2 regions of the Jeotgalibacillus sp. 10bf12 genome follow, and region 1 is predicted to be linked to the other one. Evidence: riboswitches for the same ligand, from Rfam matches in the RefSeq annotation. Region 1 holds a riboswitch; the other holds the start of a gene.
The links. A riboswitch is a leader RNA that binds a small molecule or an ion and turns the genes downstream of it on or off. The one in region 1 is predicted to bind FMN.
Positions count from the first base shown of each region.

Region 2: another riboswitch for FMN. It lies ahead of DH10bf12_RS02340 (ECF transporter S component); the one in region 1 lies ahead of ribD (bifunctional diaminohydroxyphosphoribosylaminopyrimidine deaminase/5-amino-6-(5-phosphoribosylamino)uracil reductase RibD).

Region 1 is NZ_CP200276.1:2,500,348-2,515,703, reverse strand. Features, by position in the region: gene DH10bf12_RS13055 (GerAB/ArcD/ProY family transporter) at 1-524, shown strand, start outside; gene DH10bf12_RS13050 (Ger(x)C family spore germination protein) at 521-1,615, shown strand; gene DH10bf12_RS13045 (SDR family oxidoreductase) at 1,690-2,463, shown strand; gene DH10bf12_RS13040 (MATE family efflux transporter) at 2,474-3,835, opposite strand; gene DH10bf12_RS13035 (carotenoid biosynthesis protein) at 3,937-4,689, shown strand; gene DH10bf12_RS13030 (lysophospholipid acyltransferase family protein) at 4,686-5,390, shown strand; gene DH10bf12_RS13025 (glycosyltransferase family 2 protein) at 5,420-6,508, shown strand; gene DH10bf12_RS13020 (phytoene desaturase family protein) at 6,505-7,977, shown strand; gene DH10bf12_RS13015 (undecaprenyldiphospho-muramoylpentapeptide beta-N-acetylglucosaminyltransferase) at 8,024-9,100, shown strand; gene DH10bf12_RS13010 (SDR family oxidoreductase) at 9,188-9,835, shown strand; gene DH10bf12_RS13005 (GNAT family N-acetyltransferase) at 9,865-10,416, opposite strand; gene DH10bf12_RS13000 (amidohydrolase) at 10,702-11,832, opposite strand; FMN riboswitch at 11,983-12,117, shown strand; gene ribD (bifunctional diaminohydroxyphosphoribosylaminopyrimidine deaminase/5-amino-6-(5-phosphoribosylamino)uracil reductase RibD) at 12,226-13,326, shown strand; gene ribE (riboflavin synthase) at 13,327-13,962, shown strand; gene DH10bf12_RS12985 (bifunctional 3,4-dihydroxy-2-butanone-4-phosphate synthase/GTP cyclohydrolase II) at 13,984-15,177, shown strand; gene ribH (6,7-dimethyl-8-ribityllumazine synthase) at 15,190-15,356, shown strand, end outside.
Region 2 is NZ_CP200276.1:495,351-510,706, reverse strand. Features, by position in the region: gene DH10bf12_RS02360 (Alp7A family actin-like protein) at 1-6, shown strand, start outside; gene DH10bf12_RS02355 (hypothetical protein) at 17-559, shown strand; gene DH10bf12_RS02350 (hypothetical protein) at 883-1,083, opposite strand; gene pepT (peptidase T) at 1,103-2,329, opposite strand; gene DH10bf12_RS02340 (ECF transporter S component) at 2,408-2,986, opposite strand; FMN riboswitch at 3,121-3,255, opposite strand; gene DH10bf12_RS02335 (S9 family peptidase) at 3,605-5,389, shown strand; gene DH10bf12_RS02330 (glycosyltransferase family protein) at 5,434-6,558, opposite strand; gene DH10bf12_RS02325 (SDR family NAD(P)-dependent oxidoreductase) at 7,028-8,158, shown strand; gene DH10bf12_RS02320 (WaaS/CpsH family glycosyltransferase) at 8,188-9,192, shown strand; gene rfbC (dTDP-4-dehydrorhamnose 3,5-epimerase) at 9,208-9,774, shown strand; gene rfbB (dTDP-glucose 4,6-dehydratase) at 9,771-10,793, shown strand; gene rfbD (dTDP-4-dehydrorhamnose reductase) at 10,781-11,641, shown strand; gene DH10bf12_RS02300 (sugar transferase) at 11,670-12,377, shown strand; gene DH10bf12_RS02295 (YveK family protein) at 12,379-13,128, shown strand; gene DH10bf12_RS02290 (CpsD/CapB family tyrosine-protein kinase) at 13,125-13,805, shown strand; gene DH10bf12_RS02285 (sugar phosphate nucleotidyltransferase) at 13,850-14,629, shown strand; gene DH10bf12_RS02280 (glycosyltransferase family 2 protein) at 14,675-15,356, shown strand, end outside.

The sequences.
Region 1 (15,356 bases):
CAGCAATTGCAGCTTTATCAGGATTTGAAATGCTCGTATTTATATCTCATTATTTAAAGGAAGATAAATTAAGAGGTTTAAAAAAAGGAATGCTTGGCACTGGGTTAGTCACCTTGTTTTATATATTTCTCATTGTTTCTGTCCAGGTGTTTTTTTATATCGATGAAATTAAAATTGTACCGTATCCTGTTTTATATATAATGAAGGCTTTAAGTTTTATGGTGATAGACAGAATAGATATTGTATTTTTAACATTTTGGATTGTTATTTCAACAGCTGTTTGTATTAATTATTTATTTGTTGCAGGTATAGGGATTCAGACGCTATTCCATCTCAGTACACATAAATACTCAGTTATGGCGATTACATTTATCGTTTTTATTATATCGTTTTCTTTAGATACAAAATCCGAAATAAGAATGCTTCAAGACCAGGTATTTTTCATGCTGTTTATTTTTGCAGTCATTATTCCGGTTCTGACTCTTCTGATCAGTTTATTGAGAAGAAAGGTGGGAGATTATTGAATAAATATATTCTGCTGATAGTATGTATTTTGCTTCTTTCAGGATGCTGGGATCAGAATTTACTTAAAGATGTCCAGCTTGTGTATACTGTCGGCTATGATGTTTTAGAAGATGGATCGGAACAGACTACCTCAGTTGCACCACCTGTAGATGAAGTAACTGAGCATGTAAACATTATAACCACTAATCAGGCTACAGTGAGGGATAGCAGGTATCATTTAGATACAATAGTTGCAGAGCATATAGACTTTTCAAAATTACAGGTTGTGATTATCGGTAGCGAGTTAGCAAAGGATGCAATTTATCCATATATAGATGTGGTTTACCGTGATCCAAAACATCACCTGAATGCCAGGATCGCCATGACAAATACGTCTGCTAACGAGTTGCTAAATAAGCCCGTAGACTCTCAAAAAAACAAATCAGAATACTATGCCGGTCTTCTTGAAAGTTCAGAAATCATTAACGTTATACCGAAAATGACTTTGCAGCAAGCCTGCACAATTCTTCTTGACCCGGGTATCGATTTGTTTTTACCAATGGTGATGTATCAGGAAGAATTACAAAGAACAGAAGCAATGGGGACTTCACTTTTCAGTAAAGATAAGTATACAGGTGTATTTCTCGATCATGATCAGAGTACGATATTCAATATACTTAGAAATAAAACAAACAGAATTGTTCGCATGACAAAAGAATATACAGAGGGCAAGGACCCTGAAGTTTCGAACTTTATGACATTGGAATTTAGAGACACTAAAACAAAGCTTGAATTTACTAAAGAGCCATTCGGTTTATCAGTTGAGATAAAATTGACAGGGGCTGTAACTGAATATGGTCCAGATCATTTGATTGGAATAGAAAAGTTATCTTCAATTGAAAAATGGTGGGAGCAGACTCTTAAAGAAGATACTGAAGACTTTTTTAAAATAATTCAGGAAAATCAGTCAGATATATTAGGAATCGGCAGAATGACTGCTGCTTTAATGCCTGAAGAGTGGGATGAAAAGGAGTGGCATAATAAATTTGCCAAAATACCGGTTCAGGTTGATGTGGAAATGACTTTGTCAAGTACAGGTATTATTGATTAAACGTGTTAATATTTGCTTTCATTAAACGTTTATCCATACAATGATAGTAAGAATCTTGTATGGAGTTGAAGTCAATGGATAAAACAGTGTTAATAACGGGCGGTTCCAAAGGAATTGGAAAGTTTACAGCAGGCTATCTTGCCTCTCTTGGTTACCGGCTTATCATTAATTACAGGTCAAATGATGAACATGCAATTCATTTGGCATCTGAGCTCAGTCGGCTGAGTAAGAAGCCATGCATTGCGCTTAAAGCCGATATTGCATCGAAGGAAGGCAGTTTGTCTTTAGTAAAACAAATTAAAGATCACAAAATTGATAAAATAGATATTCTGGTTCATAATGCAGGTCCATATATTGCCGAAAGAAAAAAAATGACGGATTATTCTTATGAAGAATGGGATCAGATGATCAATGGTAATTTAAATGCGGTATTTTATTTATCAAAAAATATTATTCCTATGATGCGTGACCAGGCGTGGGGCAGATTGATTATGTTTGGTTATGACCGAGTTGACAGTGCCCCGGGATGGCTCTATCGTTCAGCTTTTGCTTCTGCAAAAAGCGGACTGGCTTCCTTGACCAAAACAATTGCGATGGAAGAAGCTGAAAACGGAATTACTGCAAATATGATTTGTCCAGGTGATATTGAAGGAGATTGGAAAGAACTTGGTATTGATGATGCAACAGGTTCTGATGATCATGAAAACCCTGTAGGTAGACCGGGTAGCGGTGAAGATATTGCCAGAGTGCTTTCATTTTTAGTTCATGAAGATTCCGGATTTATCACAGGTGCCATTATTCCAGTTACTGGTGGAAAAGATGTTTTAGGTAAAATTTACAGAAAATAAAAGCTCCCGGTTAAATTCCGGGAGCTGCATTCATTTTATGACGCTGTATAATAATCATGCGTATCGTCAATGTGATCGCGCCTGCTGTAAGTCCAGCGATCAGACCAATCCAGTAACCAAAATAAGCCCAGTCGGTATAGTTAGCAAGGAGATATCCAACCGGTAATCCGATCACCCAGTATGAGATCATGGTCATAATCAGTGTGATATTTACATCCTTGTAACCTCTTAATACCCCTTGTACCGGGGCCTGTATGGCATCTGATAACTGGAATAGTACTGCAAATATCAGGAATTGTGCCGCAAGACTAATGACTTCCTGATCAGTCACATAGATACCTGCAACTGCATCTCTGAATAAAAATGTCAGTATGCCACCTGTAGCAGCAATTAAAACCGCAATGGATACACCCATATAACTGTAAGTTCTGGCATCTTTCATTCTGCCTGCACCTGCTTCAAATCCAACGACAATTGTAAGTGCCATTGATATACTGAGAGGGATCATATATAAAAATGAAGAGAAATTAATGGCTGCCTGGTGAGCAGCAATTACTTCAGTGGTATATACACTCATAAATAATGTAACAGCAGAGAATATACTCGTCTCAAAGAAGATAGAGAAACCGATTGGAATTCCGATTAACAAAATCTCTTTCCATTTAGTGAAATCTGCTTTTGCTTTAATACGAAAAACATTATACTCACTGAAAGGACGATTACGATGTACAATGGCGATCGAAATGAGACAGATCAGCCAGTATGTAATCGCAGAAGCAACTCCTGCACCAACCCCACCCAGTGCAGGTAAACCTAGCTTTCCAAATATCAGAATATAGTTAAATACAACATTCAGCGGTAATGACATTAACGTTACATACATCGTTACTCTGGTAAATCCCAGTGCATCAATAAAGGAGCGCAAAACATTATAGACAAAAAGCGGGATGATACCTGCAGCAAGTGCGGCAAGATATAGACCTGCAACTCTCCTTACTTCGCTATCAATGTTCATCGCAGACAGAATCGGATTTACAACAATAAAACCTGCGATCAGTATAATAACAGCCATAATCACAGCCAGATAAATACCCTGAATCACTGTGTTTTTTACATACATTTCTTTTTTACCGCCGATGAGCTGTGCAACAATCGGTGTTACTGCAAGTAAAATACCGGATAGACCTGTAAAGACCGGCATCCATAGCGATGAACCGATTGCGACACCTGCAAGGTCTGCGGTTGAATACTGTCCGGACATAATTGTATCAAAGAAATTCATTGCAAATAAGCCGAGTTGAGTAACTAAAATCGGTATTAAAATAATTGAAAACTGTTTCAGCTTTTGTTTCAGAGTAAATGTTTGCTCCATTAAAATCCGGCTCGCTTTCTGTTACACATGAAGTGACTAGTTTTTAAACCTCAGAGCATTATAACATAACAAACTATTATATAGGTCTGGAAGGTGATTGGATGAATGTCGTGTGGAAAGTTTTTTTAGTATGGTATGGAATTGGCGTCATTTTGGTGGCATTTGATTTGCTGCCTCCATTCTTAGAATGGGCCAATGCAGTATTTTTATATTTATCAGGAATTCTTGCAATTTACTACGGGATGAAAGTGCTTGGAAATATAAGAGGGTTAGCAATTAGTATACTAATTATGGCCTTTACGATGTGGGCTGAGTCATTAGGTGTTGAATATGGGATCATCTTTGGCGCTTATCACTATGAACAGGATTTTGGGATACAGGTATTTGGTGTTCCCCTGACAATCGGATTTGCCTGGGTAATGGTCATTTTCACTTCACTTAGTTTAATGACCCGATTTTTGAATAAACCTAAAAGCATTCTCAAAGGTTTGGGTTTTGCGTTTATTACTTCACTTCTGGCGGTGTGTATGGATCTTATTATCGACCCGGTTGCTTATCAGGCTAAACAGTATTGGGTATGGGATGATACCGGACCTTACTATGACATTCCTACACAAAACTTCATCGCGTGGTTTTATGTATCATTTATTATTCAGTTTATTGTGTACTTCATGGCAGTTGCGCCAACTGAAAAGACGTGGACTAAGCGGATTAATTGGCTCTATATCTTAATGATTATTATGTTTGTCATTACAGCATTCGCTTATCAGTTGTATTTTGCAATCCTGGTTACAGGATCTGGTCTTTTAATCACTTATCTGATTTACCTGCTATTAAAGAGGAGGATTAAATGAATACAAAATCATCAAGAACAGAATTTGTCCTCGGTAAATACTTGACCTGGCAATTAAAAAAGCATTTTTATAAAGTATATGTAAAAAGTGAACATGAACCATCAGATAGAGCAAAATTATATATTATGAACCATTCGAGCTGGTGGGATGGTTTAATTGTTTTTTATTTAAACAGATATTTACTAAAGGAAGATGCTTATGCCATGATGAGTAAAGATGGGATTGAGAAATTCTCATTTTTCTCTAAGATCGGGGCATTCCCTGTAGATCCGGCTTCACCGAAATCTCTGATCAAAAGTCTCAAATTTGCTGATGAGAAATTAAAAGAGAAGAAATCAATCTGGATTTTTCCTCAGGGAAAAGAAGAGCATCTCGAAAAACGCCCGTTATCGTTTATGAACGGTCCTGCATATCTGGCAGAAAAAAATAAAGATGTCGATATTATTCCTGTTACTGCTTATTATACTTTCCGTCATGACCAGCGTCCTGAACTTTTTATCTCGATCGGAAAGTCCATCACAATTGAAGAAATGAATAATATGCATAGAAATGATATGAGTGATTTTTTTCTGCAGTCACTTGAGAAGTCTCTCAATCAGGTGAAAGCAGATATTATAAATGAGGATCTACATCGCTATAAGGGATTCGTTAATGGTTTTAAGACATCCAGTGAATGGCTTGAAGTATTAAAGAGAAAGTAAAGAAAAATGATCGTAAAGGGGATTGAAGCGTGGTTATATATATAGTTGTTCTCATGGTATTTTTGCTGCTCACAATCCTGAATATAATCACAATGCCACGCCTGAAAGATCAATCAGATGATGAGTCTTCAAAGGTCTCCATACTGATTCCAATGAGAAATGAAGAATCAAATGTTGCAGGCGTCATTGAATCTGTTTTAAACACTACTCACCATTATAAAGAAATTATCGTTTTAAATGATCACTCTGAGGATCGGACTGAAGATATTCTTGATACATATAAGGGTAAGATCAGAGTCATTCAGGGAGAGAAACTTCCAAAACATTGGGTGGGAAAAGTATTTGCCTGTCATCAGCTGAGCAGACAGGCGACAGGAGATTTCTATTGTTTTATAGATGCGGACGTCAGACTTGAGCCGGATGCCATTTCAAAAGCACTTTATTTGATGAAGAAAAATCAGGCGGGTTTAATTACCGGTTTCCCTCAATTTCCGGCAAAAACATTTCTTGCGAAGTTACTTGTACCGCTTCAGCATTTTTTTGTGTTTTTTCATTTGCCAAATATCATTGCAAATCATACAACGAAACCTGCTTTTACAGCCGCTCATGGCGCATTTATGTTATTTGATAAAAATGCTTATGTAGCATCAGGTGGGCATTATGCAGTCAGGCATTCGCTGGTAGAGGACATACATATAACGAGAACTTTAAAGAAAAATGGCTTCAGGTGCATTTTGAGCAATGTAACGAAATCAGTCACATGTGACATGTATGAGACAAATGCGGAAGTATGGGAAGGCTTCACAAAAAACATCTTTACAGGGATTGGAAGATCTGTACCTGCAGCGTTTCTTGTCGCATTATTTTATATCAGCTTTTATTTTATTCCGCTTCCTCTATTTTTTATAGGTGTATTCAACGGTGAATGGCTGCTGACTGTTCCACTCTTCATTATTTTTCTACAAACATTTTTAATTGATGCTGCCACCGGTCAGTCGAAGCTTCATTTTTTACTGATACCATTCTCTGCAATTGCTTTAGTTATATTGCTGTGTGCTGCTGCAATAAAAGGATTGAACGGCAGCGGGTATAAATGGAAGGGAAGGATCTACCAATGAAGGAGATATGTATCGTCGGAGCCGGTCTTGGCGGACTTTCTGCAGCCATTAGGCTCCAGTCAAGCGGGTATCAGGTTACAATCATAGAAAAAAACGGCCATGCCGGCGGGAAAATGATGCCGGTAAAATCAGGTGGGTATCACTTTGACTTTGGACCAAATACGATTACAATGCCGTGGGTTTTTGAAAATGTTTTAAGGGAAACGGGGTTCGATTTAAATGACTACCTGTCGTTTATCCGGCTCGAACGTCATACTAAAAATATTTTTTCAGATGGTACAGTTTTTACTCAATCAGTCCATCCGGATGAAATGATTAAACAGCTTAATGAAATTGACCCTGAGGCTGCTTCTTTATACTGGGATTACCTGAAAGAAATTGAACGGCTGTACAGCATTTCTGAAAAAGCATTTTTCCCAAAAGCCATTACATCACTGCGCAATTTTCTTGATCCTGCCATGGCAAAGGCTTTTATGCGTGTCAGACCGTTTGAGAAACTGTATAAATTCAACCAGAAATATTTCTCGAATCCAAATATCCAAAAAGTTTTTAATCGATATGCGACTTATATAGGTTCCTCTCCTTATCAGAGTCCTGCCACTTTTGCGATGATTGGCTATCTTGAAATGGTTTCGGGTGTATTTACTGTTAAGGGTGGAAATACAAAAATTGCAGAAGCTTTTGAAGACGTATTTTTAAAACTTGGCGGAAAAATCGTTTTTAACGAAACAGTCCGGGAACTGACAGTTGAGCAGAAATATGCACAGGCTTTAGTGACTGAAAGCGGACGTACTTTTCAATTCGATCAGATCATTATAAATGGAGATTTTGTAACATCAACAAAAAATCTGATAAAAGAGTCTGATCGTCCAGGCCTGACAGACCGGAAGCTTGATCTGTATGAGCCCTCCATTTCAGCTTTTGTCATTTTAGCAGGACTGAAAGAATTTCAGCCGGATATCCATCATCATCAGGTATATTTTCCTGAACATTACGATCAGGAGTTTGAAGATATTTTTAAACATAAAAAAATGCCAAATGATCCGACAATCTATATCAGCCACAGTGCTTATACAGACAGGAGCATAACAAAAGGCAGCAATCTGTTTATACTTGTGAACGCGCCTGCAGCAGAAATACCCGATGTTCAATCATATAAAGAGAAGATCTACCGTAAACTGGAGGAAAAAGGGATTCCGATCAGTGAACAGCTTGAATACGAAAAGGTATTTACGCCTGACTCTTTAAAACATTTGTTTAAAGCTTATAAAGGGTCGATTTACGGAATTTCTTCAAACTCAATGAAGGATGCATTTCTAAGGCCGGGTAATAAGAGCAGATTTATTCATAATCTTTATTATACAGGGGGTTCCACACATCCTGGAGGCGGATCTCCAATGGTCGTGATGAGTGGGTTGAATGTAGCAGATTCAATTATAAAGGAAAACGGCTCTTTTCGTTTGAATTGATTCAGGTATAATAGACGGGTAATGAATTTTTAGATTGGAGTATCACATGAAGAAAATATTATTTACAGGCGGAGGTTCGGCAGGTCACGTTTCAGTGAACACTGCACTCATTCCTGAATTTGTGAAAAATAAATGGCATGTCTCTTATATTGGTTCGAGAGATGGAATTGAAAAAGACATTATCACAGAAAAATTTCCTGATGTTCCATACCACGGTATTTCAAGCGGAAAGTTAAGAAGGTATTTCTCAATGAAAAACTTCACAGATCCTTTCCGTGTTCTCGCTGGTACCGTAGAGGCTTTAATGAAAATCAAAAAAATAAAGCCTGATGTCATTTTTTCTAAAGGCGGATTTGTATCTGTACCGGTTTTACTGGCTGCAAAAATGGCTGGAGTACCAGTGGCCATCCATGAATCTGATGTAACACCCGGCCTTGCAAATAAATTAGCAATGCCTTTTGCGACGAAGATTTATACGACTTTCAGAGAAACGCTGCAATATGTCCCTGCAGAAAAATCCACCTGCGCAGGTGCAATTATCCGTGAGGAGCTTTTCAACGGATCAAGAGAAAAAGGCATGACATTTGCAGGGTTGGACCAGACTAAGCCTGTCATTTTAATCATGGGCGGCAGTCTTGGTGCCAAGGGGATTAATTCAACTGTGAGAAATGCACTTCCTGAATTAACAGAGCACTATTCTATTATTCATTTGTGTGGTAAAGGAAATGTCGTTGAAAATCAGAACCCCGATTATATTCAGTACGAATTTGTTTCCGGTGAATTACCGGATCTGATCGCAGCATCAGACTTAATTATTTCAAGAGCAGGATCGAATTCCATTTTTGAATTTCTGGCATTAAAAAAGCCGATGATTCTAATCCCTCTTTCAAGAGAAGCAAGCAGAGGAGACCAGATATTAAACGCTAATTCTTTTGTTCAGCAGGGCTTTGCACTAAAGCTTGAGGAAGAAGAATTAACAACTGAAACGCTGCTCACTGCTGTCAGACAGTTAAGGGATCAGCAGTGGACAATGATTGAAAAGATGGATGAAGCACCTCCTTCATACACGATCAGTCAAATGGCACAGGAAATTAAGCAGCTATCAAAAAACAGCGGACATTAGTCCGCTGTTTTTTTTGAATGCTAAATCCGTTTACCCCTGATCAGATAGGGAAAAGAAAAACATTGAATCATAGGGAGGTTTTAATATATGGACGTATTAGTAATCGGGGCGGCCGGAACAACAGGAAAACTTACAATCGATAAGCTTGCTAAAAGAAATAAATATTATGCAAGAGGGATGGTCAGAAAAGAATCGCAGTTTGAAGAAATTGAAAAGCTGGGCGGCCTTCCGGTGCTTGGTGACCTTGAAGGTGATTTTGAAGAGGCATTTAATGAAGTTGATGCGGTAATATTCGCAGCAGGCTCCGGAGGTCATACAGGTGACGATAAAACGAAAGCTGTAGACGAAGAAGGAGCAATCAAAGCGATTGATCTCTCCGTAAAAAAAGGAATTAAAAAATTTGTGATGCTCAGTGCAATCGGTGCAGGTGATCTGACGTCGATGGAGATCAGTGATGGCATGAAGGCGTATTATGATGCGAAACATAGTGCAGATAAGCATCTTGAAAAAAGCGGTTTAAACTATTCAATCATTCGACCCGGACTGCTGACAGACCACAAAGAAACAGGAAAGATCAGAGCTGCAGAGATTCTAACTGACCGTTCGGGGGAAATTACGAGGGCTGATGTTGCAGCAGTACTTGTTTTAGCGCTTGAACACGATAACCTGAACAACAAAGCAGTGGAGATATTAAATGATGAAGAAGATATGATTACAGCACTGAATAGAGCATAAAAAAATCACCGGACCAGTGTCCGGTGATTTTATGCTTCAAGTGCGTTTTCAGTTTCATTCTGCGTACGCATATGAACGAATGTATATAAATCTTTAGAGATCACATAAAGATTAAACAGATTTTCTTCTCTATTAATCTCTTCATATAGTGCTTTATTCGTTTCATTCGCCGATACAACATAAGGCAGTTTTTCTGCTGCTTTTTGTGATCTGAGATTTGTTTTTCTGATTCTGAGGTATACATTTTCAATGCCAAGCTCGTAGAATAATTCATTGAAAAAAGCTTCTTTAGCAGCCTGGTTGTATCCGAGACCGTGATAAGGCTTTCCAAGCCAGGTGCCGAGAAAACCGCTATTATTTTGCACATCAAATAAACTGATCGTACCTGCGGGATTTCCCCATTCATCTATAATCGTTCTTGAAATAACCTCACCACGGTCTTCCGCTTCTATCATCTGTTTGATCATAAACAGTAATTCATCAGAAGAAGATGCTTTTTGTCTGACATAAGGGTATACGTCGGGATGCGTCATTAACTCAAACAGCGCCTGGCTTTCGTGTACGTCACGTTTTTTTATCATGGTTTTTGCCCTCCATAAAAGGGCAGTATCCTGACAGGACCTGTAGAACACCACCCTCGAAATTTTTCATTGCGTTCATAAAAAATTTCGGGGTGGGAATCGAACCCACTAGAACCAGCTGATCAGCTGGTGGCGCACCATTTGCCTTCCCTCCATAACAGACTCAAATGACAGTCTTATGGCATCTTTGTATCGTAAACTTATTCAGTTTCTTCTACATATTTGCATCTAAATCATACAAAAAAATTGTGCATTTGAGAATAGTTTTTTTGCCTTATTTAAAAATTATTTTTTCTGATCCTGATAGACAAAATCTCCTTTGATCATCGTGAATACTGGTGAAGACATAAAATGCAGTGGATGCTCACTCCAGAGGACCAGATCAGCTTCTTTTCCAGACTCAATACTGCCGATTCTATCACCAATTCCAAGATTTTTTGCAGGATTAATGGTAATGGCTTCAAGTGCAGCCTGGATGGATAATCCCTCGCGTACTGCGATCGCTGCACAAACATTTAAGTATTGAATAGGAGTGTAGGGGTGGTCTGTTGTAATTGATACTTCAATTCCTGCATCATGGAGTACCTGATACGTTTTCCATGATTTGTTTCTGAGTTCCACTTTTGATTTTCTGGTGAAAGTAGGACCTACACATACTTTCGCTCCTGAGCGTTTCACTTCTTCTGTGATCAGATGTCCTTCAGTACAATGTTCGATCCTCAGGTCCAGATTAAATTCCTCAGCAAGCCTGATTGCAGTAACAATATCATCTGCGCGGTGAGCGTGAATTCTAACCGGGATTTCCCTGCTCAAAGCTTTTTGAAGTGCGCTCAACCTGAGGTCATTTGTGCCGTCAAAGTTTTTTGCCAGGTAGAGCTGCTCTCTTAGCATCCCCATAATTCCCATGCGTGTGATCGAATCATTAGAGCCGTTTGAATGCATCCGTTTCGGATTCTCTCCGAGCGCCATTTTCAGGCCGGATTCCGGGTTAACAATCATGGATTGAACTGTTTTTCCATTCGTTTTAATAATCGCAGTAATACCACCAATGACATTTGCACTCCCTGGCAGTATATTCACTGTTGTAACCCCATGTGAACGTGCATTTAAAAATCCTTCATCGAGCGGATAAACGCCATCGATTGCACGAATATGAGGGGTCATTGGCTCAATTGATTCATTGGCATCATTTCCTGCCCATCCGGTACCTTCATCATAGAGACCTAAATGGGTATGGACATCAATCAGACCCGGTGTTAAATGCTGTCCCTGACAATCTATCACTCTTGCATCCGGATGTCCTGATATTGTGTCATTAACTTCTTTTATTATGCCGTTCTCAATTAAAACATCACCATACTGAATCATTGAAGAAGTAATTGGGTAAACAACCGCATCCTTAAGTAAAATCTTCATGTGACAGCCCTCCTGAGTAATCGATTTATAACTTAATTTTACTTTAACCAATTTAAAGAGAAAAGAATTTTCAGAAAGAATACTAAATTGAGTACTGTTTCCTTTACAAATATAAGAGATATCCGACATAATAGTAAGACAATAAAATAACGTACCTTTCGGGGCAGGGTGAAATTCCCTACCGGCGGTGATGAGCATCTGCTCTTAGTCCGTGACCCGGTGTTACCGGTGGATTTGGTGAAATTCCAAAGCCGACAGTTATAGTCTGGATGGGAGAAAGGAATTGCGTTTCAACACATGTGTTGAACGCTTATTTCGTCATGATCAAACTCCCGTCAAGTGCGGGAGTTTTTTGTATTTATCCCACAATATACGTATGGACGTTACCGGGAGATGGTGCATTTGTATGAAAAATGGATGAAAACAGCAATTAGTCTCGCTGAGGCTGCGCAGGGACAGACTTCTCCAAATCCTGCAGTTGGAAGTGTAGTCGTCAAAGATGGAAGAGTGGTTGGAATTGGCGCTCACTTTAAGCCGGGTGAGGCACATGCAGAGGTTCTTGCACTGCAGATGGCTGGACATCTGGCAGAAGACGCTACAATCTATGTAACGCTTGAGCCATGTTCACATTATGGCAGAACACCACCATGCGCGAATCTGATCATTGAAAAGAAGATCAGGAAAGTCGTGATCGGCAGTACAGATCCGAATCCAAAAGTATCAGGCCGCGGGATCCAAAAATTAATCGATGCCGGAATAGAAGTAGTGACCGGTGTCTGCCAGACAGAAACTGATGCGTTGAATGAATATTTCTTTTATGCAATGAAGCATAAAAAGCCTTTTGTCACCCTGAAAACAGCGATGTCCCTTGATGGAAAAACAGCGACTAATGCCGGTCACAGTAAATGGGTGACCGGACCGGAAGCAAGAGAAGATGTTCATCGAGACAGACATCTGCATGATGCTATTCTGGTGGGAGTAAATACAGTTAAGTATGATGATCCATCATTAACCGTCAGGCTTCCGGAAGGCGGGGTATCGCCGTACAGAGTTGTTCTTGATACTCAGCTCTCAATTCCAATTCACTCAAAACTTTTGCATGACGGGGAATCCGCGGTTCATGTGATATGCGGGGGTAATGCAGACCGGAATAAAGAATTTGATTTAAATCAACTTAAAAATGTATCTGTTTACAGATTAGAACAAGATCCCATTCAGATCGAGTCAGTATTAACCTACCTTTTCGAACTGGGAATTCATTCTGTTTATGTTGAAGGCGGAAGTGAAATCCACGCATCGTTTATACACTCGCAAACAGTTAACAGATTCATCACTTATATAGCACCAAAAATGATTACTGGTCAGAATGCTAAAGGAGTGATCGGTGGTACTGGTATTGAGCACATGAATGAAGCATTCAACATGAAGATCGAACACACTGAGATGGTTGGAACTGACCTTAAGATCACTGCTATTCCAAAAGGAGATGAATAAATGTTTACCGGTTTAATTGAAGAGGTTGGAATGGTTCACAACCTGCAAAAAGGCAAAAACTCTATGATCCTGACAATTGAGTGCCATAAAATTCTGGATGATGCTAAAATCGGCGACAGTATTTCTATTAATGGCGTATGTCTGACTGTCACAGACCTCTCAGAGCATCAATTTTCAGTGGATGTAATGCCTGAGACGATGAAGTCAACAACGCTGCATGAATTAAAAAAAGGATCGAAGGTGAACCTTGAACGTGCAATGGCGGCCGGTGGAAGGTTTGGGGGTCACTTTGTCAGTGGACACGTAGACGGTACAGGCGTTATTCAATCGATGAAAAGAGAAGAAAATGCGATATATATTTATATTCAGGTACCTGATGAGCTAATCAAATATTTTATGATGAAGGGTTCAGTTGCAGTAGATGGAACTTCGTTAACCGTATTTGATGTTAAAAAAAATGCGTTTATGATCTCATTAATTCCGCAGACAGCTGACGACACAATCATCGCCTCAAAAACGCCTGGCAGTAAAGTAAATATAGAATGTGACATGATCGCAAAGTATGTTCAGAATTTAATGCACCCACAATCAACCGGAATAGATGAATCTTATCTGAGAGAGAATGGGTTTATGTAAAGACACAGGAGGCATGATGATATGTTCAATACAATCGAAGAAGCTTTAGAAGATCTTAGAAACGGTAAGCCGGTCATAGTAGTTGATGATGAAGACCGTGAAAACGAAGGCGATTTTATCGGATTGTCAGAAAAAGCAACACCTGAAATGATTAACTTTATGATTACGGAAGGGCGCGGACTGGTCTGCACCCCGATTACTGAAGAACGTGCCGAAGAACTTCAGCTGAAACCTATGACTGACACAAATACCGACTCGCACGGCACAGCTTTTACAGTCAGTGTTGATCACAAAAATACGACAACCGGCATCAGTGCGCCGGAGAGAGCATTAACGGTCAGAGCATTGATTGATGATGAGGCGAAAGCGGCCGAATTTAAGCGGCCGGGGCATATTTTTCCACTCGTTGCCAAAAAGGGTGGCGTGCTGAAAAGAGCCGGCCATACTGAAGCAGCTGTAGATCTGGCCATTTTAAGCGGCTCTAAGCCGTCAGGTGTCATTTGTGAAATCATTAATGAGGATGGCACAATGGCGCGGGTACCTGAATTACAACAAATCGCAAAAAAGTTTGACCTGAAGCTGATTACAATTGAAGATTTAATCGCCTTCAGAAGAAATAAAGAGAAGCTGGTAAAACGTGAAGTTGAAACTTTTATGCCAACTGAATTTGGTGAATTTCAGGCAGTTGCTTATACTGAGATTCTGACAGGTCAGGAGCATGTTGCATTAGTTAAAGGTGATATTAAAGCAGGAGAACCAGTGCTGGTAAGGGTTCATTCAGAATGTCTGACAGGGGATGTATTCGGTTCTAACCGCTGCGATTGCGGTCCTCAACTGTATGCAGCGCTGTCACAGATCGAGCGTGAAGGGAACGGTATTCTGCTTTATATGCGCCAGGAAGGCCGGGGGATCGGTCTCGTTAATAAACTGAAGGCTTATAAACTGCAGGAAGAAGGACTCGATACTGTTGAAGCGAATCACAAACTCGGATTTGCAGCCGACCTGAGAGATTATGGAATTGGTGCTCAGATCTTAAAAGATCTTGGCGTAACAAAAATGAGATTATTAACAAATAACCCAAGAAAAATTGCTGGAGTCAGAGGCTATGGGCTGGAGGTAACTGATCGTGTTGCCATTCAGATGCCAACAAAAGAACAAAACGCAAAGTATCTTGAAACAAAAAAATCCAAATTGGGACACATGCTGAATCTATAGGAGGAATTTTCAATGAAAAAAGTCTATGAAGGTCATTTATCAGGATCAGGATTAAAAGTAGCAATCGTAGTAAGCAGGTTTAATGAATTTATTACAGGTAAGTTATTAAGCGGGGCAGAGGATGCGCTTAAAAGACATGGTGTAGAAGAAGCTGACGTATCCGTTGCATGGGTACCTGG
Region 2 (15,356 bases), 1.4 Mb from region 1:
AAATAAGGTGTACTAAATGAGTGGTACGATTAAGAAGGGCCAGGCGATTACATTTCGCCTGCCTTCTGATACACCGGACCATTTGCTGAGGGAATTGCAAAGGCTGAAAGAAGCTGAAAAAAGAAACTTCTCAAGTAAAATTGCGGAATTTGCACTTGAAGGTCTCGGTAAGAACTCTCAGAAAGAAAGGGAGACGATTACCGTACCAATCCCTAAGCAGTTATCCAAAGAACAGCGGGCATGGCTCAGACATGCACACTCTGAAGCATTGCTTGGTAACATCGTCTATCAACTGTTAAATGATCCTGTGAGAGCGACAGCAATCCTGGCATCCATGAACAGTACCTCTTTATCAGTAGATGAGGCGCTTTACCTGCAGGAAGAAGATCAACAGCCTGTTAGAGAGCCACAGTCAGCGCAGCCTGTTCAGCCAACGCCTGAATTTGATGACCTTGATCAAATTGACTCCATCGAAATAGAGCGTGAAGAGGTTCAGGAAGAAAAAGAAGAAGATTTAGATGATTTATTAGGAAGTTTCTTGGATAAAATGAATAAATAAATGATTAAAAAGGAATCTATTGGTTATAGATTCCTTTTTATTTTATTAATAAAATTACATATTTTATAAAAATACTAAAAATAAAAATTGTAGTTATGAACAAAAGAGTGTTTAGTCATGTTTGAAAAACAAAATGATTTGATGAATTACCAATTCAGTGGAACGAAGCGTAAGGCTGCGACTCCGGGACGATTAGTTGGAAGCTGAGACCTCGCAAGGCGAAGACTGAGGAGGCTCAGCAACAACCGTCCGGAAAGCGTCTACCTGAAGTGTAGTGTAGCGATTAAAAAAGCGAGACATTCTAAATGTCCCGCCATCAAAATTTATTCCTCTAAACGACCCTCTTCTTTCATCTTCCTGCGGCGGCTGTTCATAAATAAAATAACAGCTCCGACAGTAGAGAAAAATAACACCATATAATCAAATGGAACCGGATCTTCTTTAGTCACAATCAGATAAAAAATCCGGATAGAATTAATCAGTAAAACGACACTTAAAATTAAATCAAGTTTTCTTAAGTCCACAATGTACCCCTTTCAATAATCACTTATCCACATGTGGAAAACGTTTGGCGATTTCAACAATCACCTGAGACGCTTTTTCCATGTTATCCACAGAGATATACTCAAATTTCCCGTGGAAGTTCTCCCCGCCGGTGAAAACGTTCGGTGTTGGCAGTCCCATATATGAAAGCTGTGAACCATCCGTGCCACCACGGATTGGCTCAATGATCGCATCAATACCGAGTGCATTCATTGCCTCTTCAGCGATATCCACAATGTGGTGCACAGGTTCAATCTTTTCACGCATATTGTAATACTGATCTTCAATAGACAGTTCCACAGTCCCGTCACCGTGCTTAGCATTTACTTCATCTGCTACGCGCTGCAATATAGATTTGCGCTTCTCAAACTTATTGCGGTCATGATCGCGGATGATATATTGAAGCTCAGTTTTTTCAACATCTCCATTTATCTGCATTAAATGGAAGAAACCTTCGTAGCCGGCAGTGAATTCAGGTGCCTCGTCTAAAGGAAGCATCTGATTCAGTTCCATTGCAATCTTAAGTGAGTTCACCATTTTATTTTTAGCTGTTCCAGGGTGAACATTCGTTCCATGAATCGTCAGCTTTGCACCGGCTGCATTAAAGCTTTCGTATTGAAGCTCTCCAAGTGGGCCGCCATCAATTGTGTAAGCATAGTCAGCATCAAAGCGTTTAACATCAAACTTATGAGGACCACGGCCAATTTCTTCATCCGGTGTGAAAGCAATACGAATTTTTCCGTGTTTAATGTCAGGGTTTTGGATCAGGTGCTCCATTGCAGTCACGATCTCAGCAATACCTGCTTTATTATCAGCGCCTAATAGCGTAGTGCCATCAGTAGTAATGAGTGTATGACCTTTATATTTGCTCAGCTCCGGAAATTCAGCCGGAGACATCGTCACTTTTTCATTTAATTGAATATCTCCACCGTTATATTCAACTACCTGTGGATTTACATTTGTTCCTGTGAAGTCAGTCGCAGTATCCACGTGCGCAAGGAATCCGATTGTTGGGATGTCACCTTCAGTATTTGCAGGAAGGGTAGCCATTAGATAACCGTGGTCATCTGTTTCAACCTCTTCCAGGCCAATTTCCTTTAGCTCTTTTTCTAAATGGCGAAGCAGGTCCCACTGCTTTTCAGTGGAAGGTGTAGAAGGTGAATCCGGATCAGATTGTGTATCAATTTTTGCATATGTAATCAAGCGGTCCATCAGTTTCTGTTGCATGAGTTAACCTCCAGCATTTTTCTTTATTATAGCATGGAAAAGCACCAGTCAGGAAAACGCCCGACTGGTGCTTAATTGTTAAACGGGTCCGGTTTGCATAGACTGCTGACGGATCCACGGCTTCAGTTTTACGAATAACGGAATAAATAGTGCTGCGACACATGCTGATTTGATCAAGTTAAATGGAATAATTGCGCCGGTTGTCAGTCCTAACTTAACAGCTGGATCAAGCATGTAATCCATTCCAAAGAACCACGCATATGCAGGCAGAATCAAAAAGTAATTGAGTACTGCAAGCAGCAGAACCATGATTACAGTTCCGGCAACAAGTCCTTTGGCAAGTGCGCCTTTTGTTTTGCGTTTGTGATAGAAGAACGCTACAGGCAGAATGAATGCGCATCCGGCAATAAAGTTTGAAAGCTCGCCGATTGGTACACCGCTGCCTTTAAAAAGGTAGTACAGAATGTTCTTTAGTGCTTCAACAATCACACCAGCCATTGGTGAAAACATGATTGCTGCAAGTAAAGCTGGCACATCGCTGAAGTCAATTTTCAAAAAATCCGGTAAAAACGGAAGTGGAAAATTGAGCATCATCAGTAAAAATGCCAATGCGCTAAGCATAGATAGCTTAACTAAAAGTTGTGTGTTTTTTAACATGAGTAGCTCCTGTCCTCGTTCCACACAGAAGTTTCGGCTTCGTACACAAATAAACCCTGCAGATTCGGCGCAATCAGCAGGGAGAATTCAGCACGAAATAAAGGGTCAGCTTATCGCTTATCCCTTATTCTTGCCTCCATCTTCTCCCATCCAGACTATACTGTCGGCCTCCGGTTCTCACGGAGTCAGCAAATAGCTCCCTATTCGCTCGCGGGCTCACTCTTACATTTACCGCCGGTCGGGAATTTCACCCTGCCCTGAAGATGGAACGATATTTAGTTTAGGATTTTAGTATAGCGCAGAGTGAATGAGGATTCAATTTAAAAGTTTTGGCTGGTGTCCATCGCGGAGATGATATGAAATTCTTCGCTTGAGTAACGTATCTGACGTGTTGAGTGCTGTATCACGCTGATTGAGGTAGCGACACACCCGGGTTGAATGACATACTCAGACTGTTGAAGTAGCTGCTCACACTTTTAAATGCTCTATTCTCTAATCTGGCTGCAAAAGTCGCAGCCTGCATAAAATCATCCCTACTAATTTCAACTAAAAAAAGGAGTTTAGTATCAATAGATAGAATATTACGGAGAACGAAACAAACAGGGAGGATTTTAACAGATGATTAACTTCAGACAGCCTGATGTCGAAAACTTCTTTCAGACATTCGGCATTCAGACATTTACAGTAAATAAAGAAGAAACACAGCTCGTTTTCAGTACAAATTTAAACGGGAAATATAATCTCTGGGCAATGGATCTGCCGAATGCATTTCCATACCCGCTCAGTTTCCATAATCAAAGCTGTTCAGAGCTTGCGTATGACAAACAGGGACGATATATACTTGCTATTATGGATCAGGACGGGGACGAGAACGGTCAGATCTATACAGTACCGCCAACGGGTGGAAGTCTTGAACCGCTGCGCACGCATGAAGGCGCACGTCATATGGGGCTGAACCTGAGTAAAGACGGGGAGCGACTGTACTATACTTCTACTAAAGAAGATCAGACTTACCTGAAGTCATATTGCTATGACATCAAGGAACAAGAAGAAAAGATTATTCATGAAGGTAAAGATGCAGCAACGTACCTGACAGCAAAAAGCCCTGATGAACAGGCGGTTGTTTATGTAAAGCACTATGCAAATACATACGTGCTGGCATTCGTAAAAAAAGATGGTCAGGAAGTTTATCTGACACCGGACCGTGAAGAACAGCATACGGTTTCAGGTGTGGAATTCGTATCTGATACGTTGATTTACTTTACCACGAACTACGGGGAAGATTTCTCCTATCTTGCCCGCTTTAACCTAGAGGATGAATCATTTGAAAAAGTGGCTGCGATTGAAATGGAAGACTTCGATGGCGTTCACTATGATCAGTCATCGAATAGTCTCTATATCAGCGTTGAAAAAGGAGTAAAGGATAAGCTCTATCAATTTGATTTGAAAGAAGAGTCATTAAATGAAATCGATATTCCAACCACTGAAATTGCAGGACTGAAGGTAGCTGATTCAGGCAACCTTTACCTCGCAGGCAGAACCGCTGTCAGACCGGCAAACATTTATATGAGAAAAGATGGGCAGTGGAAGCAGCTGACAAAATACAACGTGCCGGGTGTAAAAGAAGAAGAAATGGCGGAGCCGGAGCTTCACACTTACAAATCATTTGATGGTCTCGAAATCGAAGCACAGTTCTTTAAAGCGAAACCTGAAAACAGCAATGGTCATGTGATTCTGTGGCCCCACGGAGGACCACAGGCAGCAGAACGTGCAACATTCCGTTCGCTGTTTCAATTCCTGGTCTACCGCGGCTACAGCATTTTCGCACCAAACTTCCGCGGCTCGACAGGATATGGATTAAAGTTCTCGAAAATGGTAGAGGGTGACTGGGGCCACGGACCTCGCCTTGATAATATCGAAGGACTTGAGTATCTATTCGAACAAGGACTCGCTGACCGCGACAAAGTCCTGCTCATGGGCGGAAGCTACGGAGGCTACATGGCACTGTTACTCCACGGCCGTCACGCAGACTACTTCAAAGCAGTGGTAGATATTTTCGGACCATGTAACCTGTTCAGCTTTATCGAATCGGTTCCGGAACACTGGAAGCCTGTCATGAAGCAGTGGGTGGGGGATCCGGTAGAGGATAAAGAGAGACTGACTAAAGACTCACCGATCGAATACCTCGATTCCATGACAAAACCAATGTTCGTTATCCAGGGTGCAAAGGATCCGCGCGTAGTGAAAGCGGAATCCGATCAGATTGTTGAAGCGCTGAAAGGAAAAGGGCGTGATGTGAAGTACCTGGTGCTGGATGATGAGGGGCATGGGTTTTCGAAGAAGGCGAATGAGATGATGGTGTATGAGGAAGTGCTGGCGTTTTTTGATCAATATATTAATTGATATTTACAACAGGCTGAGACGAGTACGTCTCAGCCTGTATCATACTATGAAGTAGCTTTTGAGGGTTTAATGATTTCAGAACGTGGGTCAAATATGTTCTGCAGAATCTGCTGCCCCTGGTAATATTCAATCAAAATCTGATCAAGGCAATCATCACAATTTTTGATAAATTGATTCCACCTCATCGAAACGTAGTAGTTATACAAATTGTCTGCAAAATCAGGGTCCTGAGGATCGTACTCTATCCCTGTTCCGCTTTCAGTACCTTTTCTGCCCATGAAAGACCCTGCTGTGAAAATTTGAGGGATATAATGAATGATCCCGTCATAAAATTTGTTTCCCATTGCCTGTGATAATAATTTATCTTCTTTATAAATGTTATGCAGAATGTCTGTTTCTCTTATAAATTTGTAACGTTCATGAGGAAGATAGGAACCGTGAAAAAATACATTGTGAATCTGCTGCTGTTTACAATAGCTTTCGAGATTTCTGCCTGTCTTTTGCATTCTTCCATTGTAATGAAGTTCAAACCTTGGGTCGTTAGCAAGCTTTTTAATCAAAACTTTATTCATTTCCTCATCCCTGATCATTCCCCAGTAACGGATTCTTACAGGATGATGTTTTCTTGGCAGTTGATTTCTTATGTCTCTTTTTCTCAGTGCTTCAGTAAGAAGGTTGTGTGAAGAATTAATATGATTGTATGAAGGTAGAAATTTTCTGAAGCCGTCCGAGCTGACGAAAGTGACGCAGGAATGTTTTGCGATCCTTCCTACCAGTAACTTGTACCAGAATAAGTTTTCATGGGTAGGGTCTCTGTAGTCATAAATATATTTCTTTCGATAGGATGTCCATAAAAGGTCCTGCACCAGAAAACCTGTTGCTGTATTCAGGATAATGACAAAATCAAATTGTTCTTTTCTGATCAGTTTCATTGCATGTCTGCGATACTTTATAAAGCCTTTGATTTTTTTAACCTTCGACACTTCATCCTCCTGCATATGCTCAAATTCATGAAGGACGATATTTGAATCAATTGTCAAATCTTCTTTTCCATCACGGTTCCAAAATAACAAATGAACCTCATGTTGCTCTGTGTTCAGGTTGGTGAGATAAAAGTCGATATATGGCATAAACTTGATTTTTTGTACACCCATCAGCAGTATTTTCATCAAATCACTCCTATTTCTTTTTAGTTCTTTTGTTCATTATAAAGAATATCGAAGAAAAAAAGAAGATATATGCTTAAAATATTCTACATAAAGAACAAACGGTGTAGAATTTTTTCTGTAAATGAATTACACTAATACAAATCAGGTGAGATTTAAAAGCTGTCGGGAGGATAAATAATATGAGTGAGAAGTCCGGATTTTCAAAGGGATGCGTACTAGGTATATGTATCACAGCACCCTTTTGGGTATTAGTGATCGTGCTGATAAAGAAAGTTTTATAGATATAAATTAACCATATAAATTTAAAGGAAAAATATTCACAAAAATCTTTTATAATATGATTGATTTTATAGTGAAATGGGTTTACAATATGAAAAACGTTCTTTTTAAAGAACAAAATAACATAATGGTTGTTTTTTATTTTTCCTTTAAAGTTCTTTATTGAGAATTAAGGAGTGGAGGTAAGAACATGCGAATATTAATTACAGGTGGAGCGGGATTCATTGGAAGTTCGTTATCTATGAAGTTACTGGAGAAAGGATACAAAGTAAGAGTAATAGATAATCTTTCACCACAGATTCATGGTGAGGACTCTCAAAAGTCTGAATTATTCCAACGGATAAAAAACCGGGTAGAATTCATATTTGGAGATGTTAGAAATAAAGAGGACCTTGAAATAGCTTTAAAAGATGTTGATATTGTTGTACATCTTGCTGCTGAAACCGGAACGGGCCAATCAATGTATGAAGTGGAAAAATATATTGATGTCAATATTAACGGTACAGTGAATTTACTGAATGTGATTGCTGCAAATCAACAGCAAATCAAAAAAATTGTGGTGGCATCATCAAGAGCTATTTACGGTGAAGGAAAGTATTTTTGTGAAGACCATGGCGAAGTATTCCCTGATAGCCGATCGGATGAAGATTTGTCGAAAGGGGATTTTTCAGCGAAGTGCCCTAAGTGCTCACGCGAAGTAAAAGTCCTGGCTACTTCTGAAGATTCTCGTATTAACCCACTTTCCGTTTACGGGTTCACAAAGTTCGGCCAGGAAAATCTGGTGATGCTGACAGGGAAGTCATTAAATATTCCGGCTGTTGCGCTTAGATATCAAAACGTATATGGTCCTGGTCAATCACTTAAAAATCCATACACAGGGATACTATCCATTTTCTCAACAAGAATTAAAAATGGTAACGATCTGATGATCTTTGAAGATGGTGAGGAGAGTAGAGATTTTGTCTACATTGATGACGTTACAGATGCTACGGTCAAAGCGATTGAACTTGATGAAGCGAACCATAAAGTCTTTAACGTTGGAACTGGGAAAGCAGTCAGTGTAACCGAAGTGGCAAGCGCGTTACTTTATCACTATCAGTCGAATGTAAAATGGCATGTAAGTGGTCACTACAGGTTGGGGGATATCAGACACAATTTCGCTGACTTAACGCAAGTGACAGGAGCTCTTACATTTACACCCTCTTTTACTTTCAATGAGGGAATAAAAAAATTTACAGATTGGGTGAACAGTCAGGAAGTAGAAGAAGACCGCTATGAGCATGCCATGAAGGAAATGAAAGAAAAGGGCCTATACAAATGAAGACGCTGTATAGAGGTAAAAGGATATTAATGATATCAGCGAATTTTTTCGGTTATGAAAGAGAAATTTGTCAAAAGCTTGAGTCGTTTGGCTGTGAAGTGGATTATTTTGACGAACGTCCTGAAAATGATTTTCTGACTAAGTCTCTGATCAGAGTAAATAGAAAGCTGCTGGCACCAAAAAATAATGCATATTACAACAATATAATAGAAAAAACGAGAAACCGTGATTATGATTTTATATTTGTAATTAAGGGTGAAGTCATATCAAAAGATCATTTAGTACGATTAAGAAGCATTCACAAAAATGCAAAGTTCATTCTTTATATGTGGGATGCGCTGAGTTATTCTCCAAACTCCAAGGCAATCAAAAGTATGTTCGACACAGTTTATACATTTGATCAAAATGACGCTGCCCGCTATAAAGATATGCACTTCAGACCATTATTTTTCATTGATGAGTATAGAAAATCAGCTGAGTCCAAAACCATTCAGGACATCGATGTTCTTTTTATAGGCACGGTTCATACAGACAGGTTCAGCGTATTAAAAAGAATCGAGCATCAGCTTAAAGAAAAAAATCTGAATTTTTACTTTTATCACTATTACCCCAGTAAAAAACTGTATTACTTAAAGTGGTTTTTCAACCGGGATATAAGAAAGTACGGAAAAAGTGAACTTAAATATCAAAAGCTGTCAAAAGAAGAGATTGCACAGCTTTTTAACAGATCCAGAGTGATTATTGATATTGAAAGACCGAAGCAAAACGGTCTCACAATGAGGACGATCGAAGTATTTGGTGCACATAAAAAATTGATCACAACAAATGAATCAATCGGAGATTATGACCTTTACAATCCTTCGAATATCCGTGTGATAGATCGTCACGCGCCTGTTATTGATTCGGCATTTATCTATGAGGAATATATAAATCCAGATAATGAAACTTATGAGAAGTATTCATTGAATGAGTGGATACATGAAATCTTTTTTGACCGAAAACAGTTAATCCATAACATTTCAAATGTGAAGTGAGAGGAGAATCCATTGATGAAGGTGATTAAAACAAAATTTGAAGATGCACTGTTAATTGAACCTACTCTGTTTTTGGACAGTAGAGGATATTTTATGGAAAGTTATAAAAAGACGACATTAGAAGAATATGGATTATATATAGATTTTGTGCAGGAAAATCAATCTCTATCAAAATATGCCGGAACGATTAGAGGGATGCATTACCAATTAAATCCAAAAGCACAATCAAAACTAGTGAAAGTGACTAGTGGAGCTATATATGACGTGATTGTGGACATGAGAAGAAACTCTCCGACATTTGGAGAGTGGGAGGGTTATATCTTAACTGCAGATAATCACAGGCAGCTTTTAGTACCAAAAGGATTTGCTCATGGGTTTTGTACACTTGTACCAGATACCGAAGTGCAATATAAAGTTGATGAAGTGTATGCAGGAGAACATGATAGAGGGTTTGTGTGGAACGATCCGTTAATCGGTATCCACTGGCCTGTTTCAACACCTGTCTTATCAGATAAAGACAGCAATCATCCATTATTTGACCAGGCTGAATACGATTTTACATGGGAGGGGGTTAAAGCATGAGATACCTTGTCACTGGCGGAGCAGGTTTTATTGGGAGTAACTTTGTCAAACACCTGCTGGCTGAGCAGACAGAACATTTTGTTGTCAATCTCGATGCGCTCACTTACGCAGGGAACCTTTATAACCTTCAAGAGGTAGAAGGACATGCAAACTATGTATTCGTAAAAGGCAGTATTACAAACAGAGAATTGGTAGAGCTAATCCTTAAGCAATACAGTATCGATACCATTGTTAACTTTGCTGCTGAGTCTCATGTAGACAGGAGCATTACTGGACCTGATGTATTTGTTAAAACCAATGTGCTTGGCACTCAGTGTCTGCTCGATGCAGCAAAAGCATTCGGCATCAGTAAATTTGTCCAGGTCTCTACTGATGAAGTATATGGCAGTCTTGGAGAGACGGGATATTTTACTGAAGAAACACCTCTGTCACCAACCAGTCCTTATTCAGCAAGTAAAACTGCAGCTGATTTACTTGTAAAAGCCTATCACGAGACATACGGAATGAATGTGAACATTACCAGGTGCTCAAATAATTACGGGCCTAATCATTTTCCTGAAAAACTTATTCCACTGTTGATCACCAACGCGCTGCAGGGGAAAGAGCTGCCGATCTATGGTGATGGCAGTAATGTCAGAGACTGGCTTCATGTAAAAGATCATTGCAATGCAATTGATCTGGTTGTCCATAAAGGTAGGGCAGGGGAAGTCTATAACATCGGCGGTCATAATGAAAAAACAAACAATGAGATTGTTCACATGATTACAGATCAACTGAATGTTTCAAAAGATCTGATCAAATACGTGACTGATCGTCCAGGTCATGACAAGCGTTACGCAATCGACCCAACTAAGATTACAACTGAACTTGGATGGAAGCCTTCCTATTATTTCGATGAAGGACTTAAAGAAACCATAGAATGGTATCTTGATCACAAAGAATGGTGGGAAAATATAATGAATGGATCGTACTCATTTTATCATCCAAAGAAATCTGGTGATCAGTTATGCACTCATTAAAAGTACTGGTGACAGGAAGTAAAGGTCAACTGGGTCAGGAAGTGTGTCAGGTACTAACCGGTGCAGGACATCACGTAAAAGGTCTCAGCAGGCTTGAACTTGACGTAACAGATGCTGCAGCAGTTCAAAGTGTGGTGAACAGCTATCAACCTGATGTAGTGATTCATGCCGCAGCTTATACAGATGTTAACCGTGCTGAAAAGGAACCTGAAAAAGCGTTTTTAGTAAACGCAACCGGAACCAGAAATGTAGCGCTGGCAGTGAAAGAAATCGGAGCGAAAATGGTTTATATCAGCACAGATTATGTATTTGACGGAACGTCGCAATATCCGATCCGTGAGGAGGAAACTCCGAATCCACTAAGTGTATATGGGGAATCCAAACTTCGCGGGGAAGACCATGTAAGGGAGATTCTCAGTGAACACTTCATCATTCGGACTTCCTGGCTTTACGGCAGATATGGAAACAATTTTGTGAAAAAAATACTTGAAGCTGGTGAACAGGATCAGACAGTCACTGTCGTCAATGATCAGTTCGGTTCCCCAACCTATACTGGCGATTTGGCAGATGCGATTGCAAAGTTAATGATGACAGATCAATTTGGACTTTATCATCTATCAAACTCAGGAAGCTGTTCCTGGTATGAGTTTACAAAAGAGATATTTCATCTAGCAGGCAAAAACGTATCTGTTAAACCTTGTAAAACGGAGGACTTTAACAGTCCGGCGACACGTCCGGCATACTCAATTATGGACCATGGCAGATGGAAAGAGAATGGTTTTGCAGAGGTGAGGCACTGGAGAGAAGCGCTTGAAGAATTTCTGACTCATTATTTGATTTCATCGTAAGAAAATACCGTCAGAGAGGGTGAAGATCATGAGAATGGATCGAGAAAGAGAGGTACCCGCACCAATTGCTGTGCCTTACAAAACACCAGTCAGAAAAAACAGTCTTGTGCTGAATAAGCATAAAACCTATCTATTAGTAAAAAGAATCATCGATGTAATGGGCTCGCTGGCCGGTCTGATCCTGTTATCGCCACTGCTGTTATGTATTGCGGCTACTTACCTTTTTGGAGAAGGAAAAGGCCCTGTGTTTTTTAAACAGCGCAGGCTTGGGAAAAATGGGAAAGAATTCTATATTTATAAGTTCCGTTCGATGGTTAGGAATGCAGAAGATTATTTAAAAAACAACGAAATCCTGTATAAGAAGTATATCGAGAATAACTTTAAGCTTGAGCCAGAGGATGATCCAAGAATAACCCGTATCGGCAGATTTCTCAGAAAGACGAGCCTGGACGAGCTGCCTCAGCTGATTAATGTGCTTAAAGGAGAAATGAGTCTGGTGGGACCCAGACCAATTGTCGAAGAAGAACTCAAAAAATATGGAGAACGTGCTCCACAGTTTTTATCTGTAGATCCGGGTGTGACAGGCTACTGGCAGATTTGTGGCCGGAGTGAAGTGGGGTACCCTGAACGGGTGGATATTGAACTCTACTATATCCATCATCAAACCCTGACACTGGATGTGAAAATCCTAGTAAAAAGCATACTATATGTTTTGCAGAGAAAAGGGGCCTACTAAAGTGGAGCAGTCACTAAAAATCCGGGAGTTCTGGTCAGTAATTAAAAGAAGAATCGTGTTTATCCTGTTGACAGGGTTGGTGTTCGCTTTACTGGGTGGCCTTGTATCCAGCTATATGGTTGATCCTTCATATGAAGCTTCCAGAAAAATTGTCGTCAATAATCAGTCAGAAACGCTGGATTACAACACAGTGATGACAAACTTTCAATATGCGAATACCTACAGTGACTTTATCTATTCTGACGTAGTCCTTGAAAAAGTGATCAGTGACCTGAACCTCAATACATCTTTAAAAGATCTGGAAAAGCAAATTGATGTCACAAGTAAAAATGATTCACAGGTTATTACGATTACGGTGAAGGATGCGGATTATGGAAGAGCTGTTCAGATCGTAAATGCAACTGCTGACGTATTTCAGCAAAGAGTAAAGGAAATTATGCGAATTGATAACGTGATGCTTTTTCCGCCGGCTGAAGTAAAATTAAATGCAGAATCCAACAGTCCGGGGACAATGTTATTTATGATCGTAGGAATTGTTGCAGGAGTCGGTATTGGTCTTTCAGTTGTATTTGTACAAAAACTTTTCAGTACAACCATTGATTCAGAGAAAGACGCAGCTACACTGCTTAACAGTCCCATACTGGGCACGATATCTAAAGAGCGGCATAAAAAGCCAAAAGAGCAGGCAACAGCGAAGGACGTTCAACACGTTTATTCTACCTATAAAAAACTGGGGAGGGAGGCTGAATGAGCTTACTTTCTAAAAAAAGCAAAGCAGATAAAAGGTATATTATTACGCAACAGCAGCCAATGTCACCTTACAGTGAGCAGTATAGGGTGATCAGAACCAATATTGAATTTCTCACACAGAGCACTTCAATGAAGACAATTGCCGTGACGTCAGCTTATAAAGAACAGGGCACAACCACCGCATTGGTGAATATTGGTGTCGTTATGGCGCAAAAAGGAAAAAAAGTGCTAATCATTGATGGGAATATTAGAAAGCCGGCAGTCCACTATTTTTTTAGAAAGAAAAATCAGTATGGACTGACTGATATTTTGACTGACCCTCATATGAGAATAAATGAATCTATTTTACCTACTTCTGTTGAGGGATTAAGTATTATGACGGCAGGATCGCAAAAAGAAGCGGGAATTAACCTTATTACAGAGCAATTGACAGTAATTCTTGAAAAGTTCAAACGGATGTACGATTTTATTCTGATTGATTGTCCACCTGTTGTGGAAAACGCCAATGCTCAAATTATTACAAGTTGCTCAGATGCTTCTGTCATGGTGATCAGATTTGGGGAAACAAAAAAAGAAAAAGCGCTGAAAGCAAAAGAAAATCTAAAAAAAGGACATTCACATTTTATCGGAATAGTACTCCAGGATAAAAGGAAACTAAAAAAGTCACATTTTTTTTAAATGTATTGTTCTTTATTAAGAATTTAATCTAAGGAGTGAGCGTAATGAAAGGGATTATTTTAGCGGGTGGTACAGGTTCCAGACTTAACCCATTGACGAAGGTGACGAATAAACACTTACTTCCGGTAGGAAAATATCCGATGATTTTTTACTCAATTGCAAAGCTGAAGCAGGCTGGAATTACTGACATGATGATTGTAACCGGCAGACATCACGCTGGTGATATTATTAACCTTCTTGGCAGCGGTTCTGAGATGGGCCTTAAACTTACTTACAGAGTGCAGGATCAGGCAGGCGGCATCGCTGAGGCACTTGATCTTGCAGAAGAATTTGTCGGGAATGATCTAATGGCTGTCATACTTGGAGATAACATCTTCACTACTGATATTACGCCGTATGTGACAGAATTCAGGCAGCAGGGAAGAGGCGCGAAGATTCTTATGAAGGAAGTGAGTGATCCACAGCGCTTTGGTGTAGCAGAGGTGAAAAAGGATCACATTGTCTCGATTGAAGAAAAGCCGACACAGCCAAAATCAAATTATGCGGTGACCGGATTTTATATGTATGATGCCAGAGTGTTCAACATTATTAAAACATTACAGCCATCACGACGCGGAGAGCTTGAGATTACAGATGTGAATAATGCTTATATTCATATGAATGAACTGCAATTTGGCATTGTAGAAGGTGAGTGGATTGATGCCGGTACACATGAATCGCTGGCCCGTGCAAATAAAATTGTTGAAAATATCGTAATTGATCTGAAGGATACAGAACAGGAAGTACCGGCTGTAGCGAAAAAGCTGAAGATTGCGACGATCTGATTGTTCTTTATTAAGAAAAAATACTGAAACGAGGTGAACTGTTGCGTGAACGAGAAGTCAGTCGCGATTATTTTGTTGAACTGGAATGCTTATCACGACACAGTGGAGTGCCTGTATTCTCTTGAAAAGCTAAGCTATCAGAACTTCCATGTCTTTCTTGTAGATAATGACTCCAAAGACCAATCTTATGAAAGGCTGAGAGCAGACCAGCTTTCAGGGGCATTCAGTATTCCGCTTACGATGATTCAGTCAGGCGGTAACATAGGCTGTGCCGGCGGAAATAACGTCGGCATGAAAGCAGCTTATGAGCAGGGATACGAATACTTATGGATGCTTAATAACGATACAATTGCTGATCAGCATTCGCTAACCAGACTTGTGGAAGAAATGGAGTCAGATAAAGAAATCGGGATTGTAGGGTCTAAGATTATTAATATGAATAATAATCTAGTGTGGTTTGCAGGTGGTTCTATCAATCAGTACCTTGGCACAAGCAAACCATATGGCATCGATCAGCCGGAGTCGGAAAAGTTCAATGAAAGAAAAGAAGTGGATTTTGTCGTAGGATGCAGCATGTTGTTTCGCAGGGAACTAATCGAATTAATCGGATGGCTGGATGAGGATTACTTTATCTACTATGAAGATACTGACTGGAACCTGAAAGCAAAAAAAGCAGGTATGAAAATCGTTTACGTGCCGGATTCCCTGATCTATCACAAGGAATCCA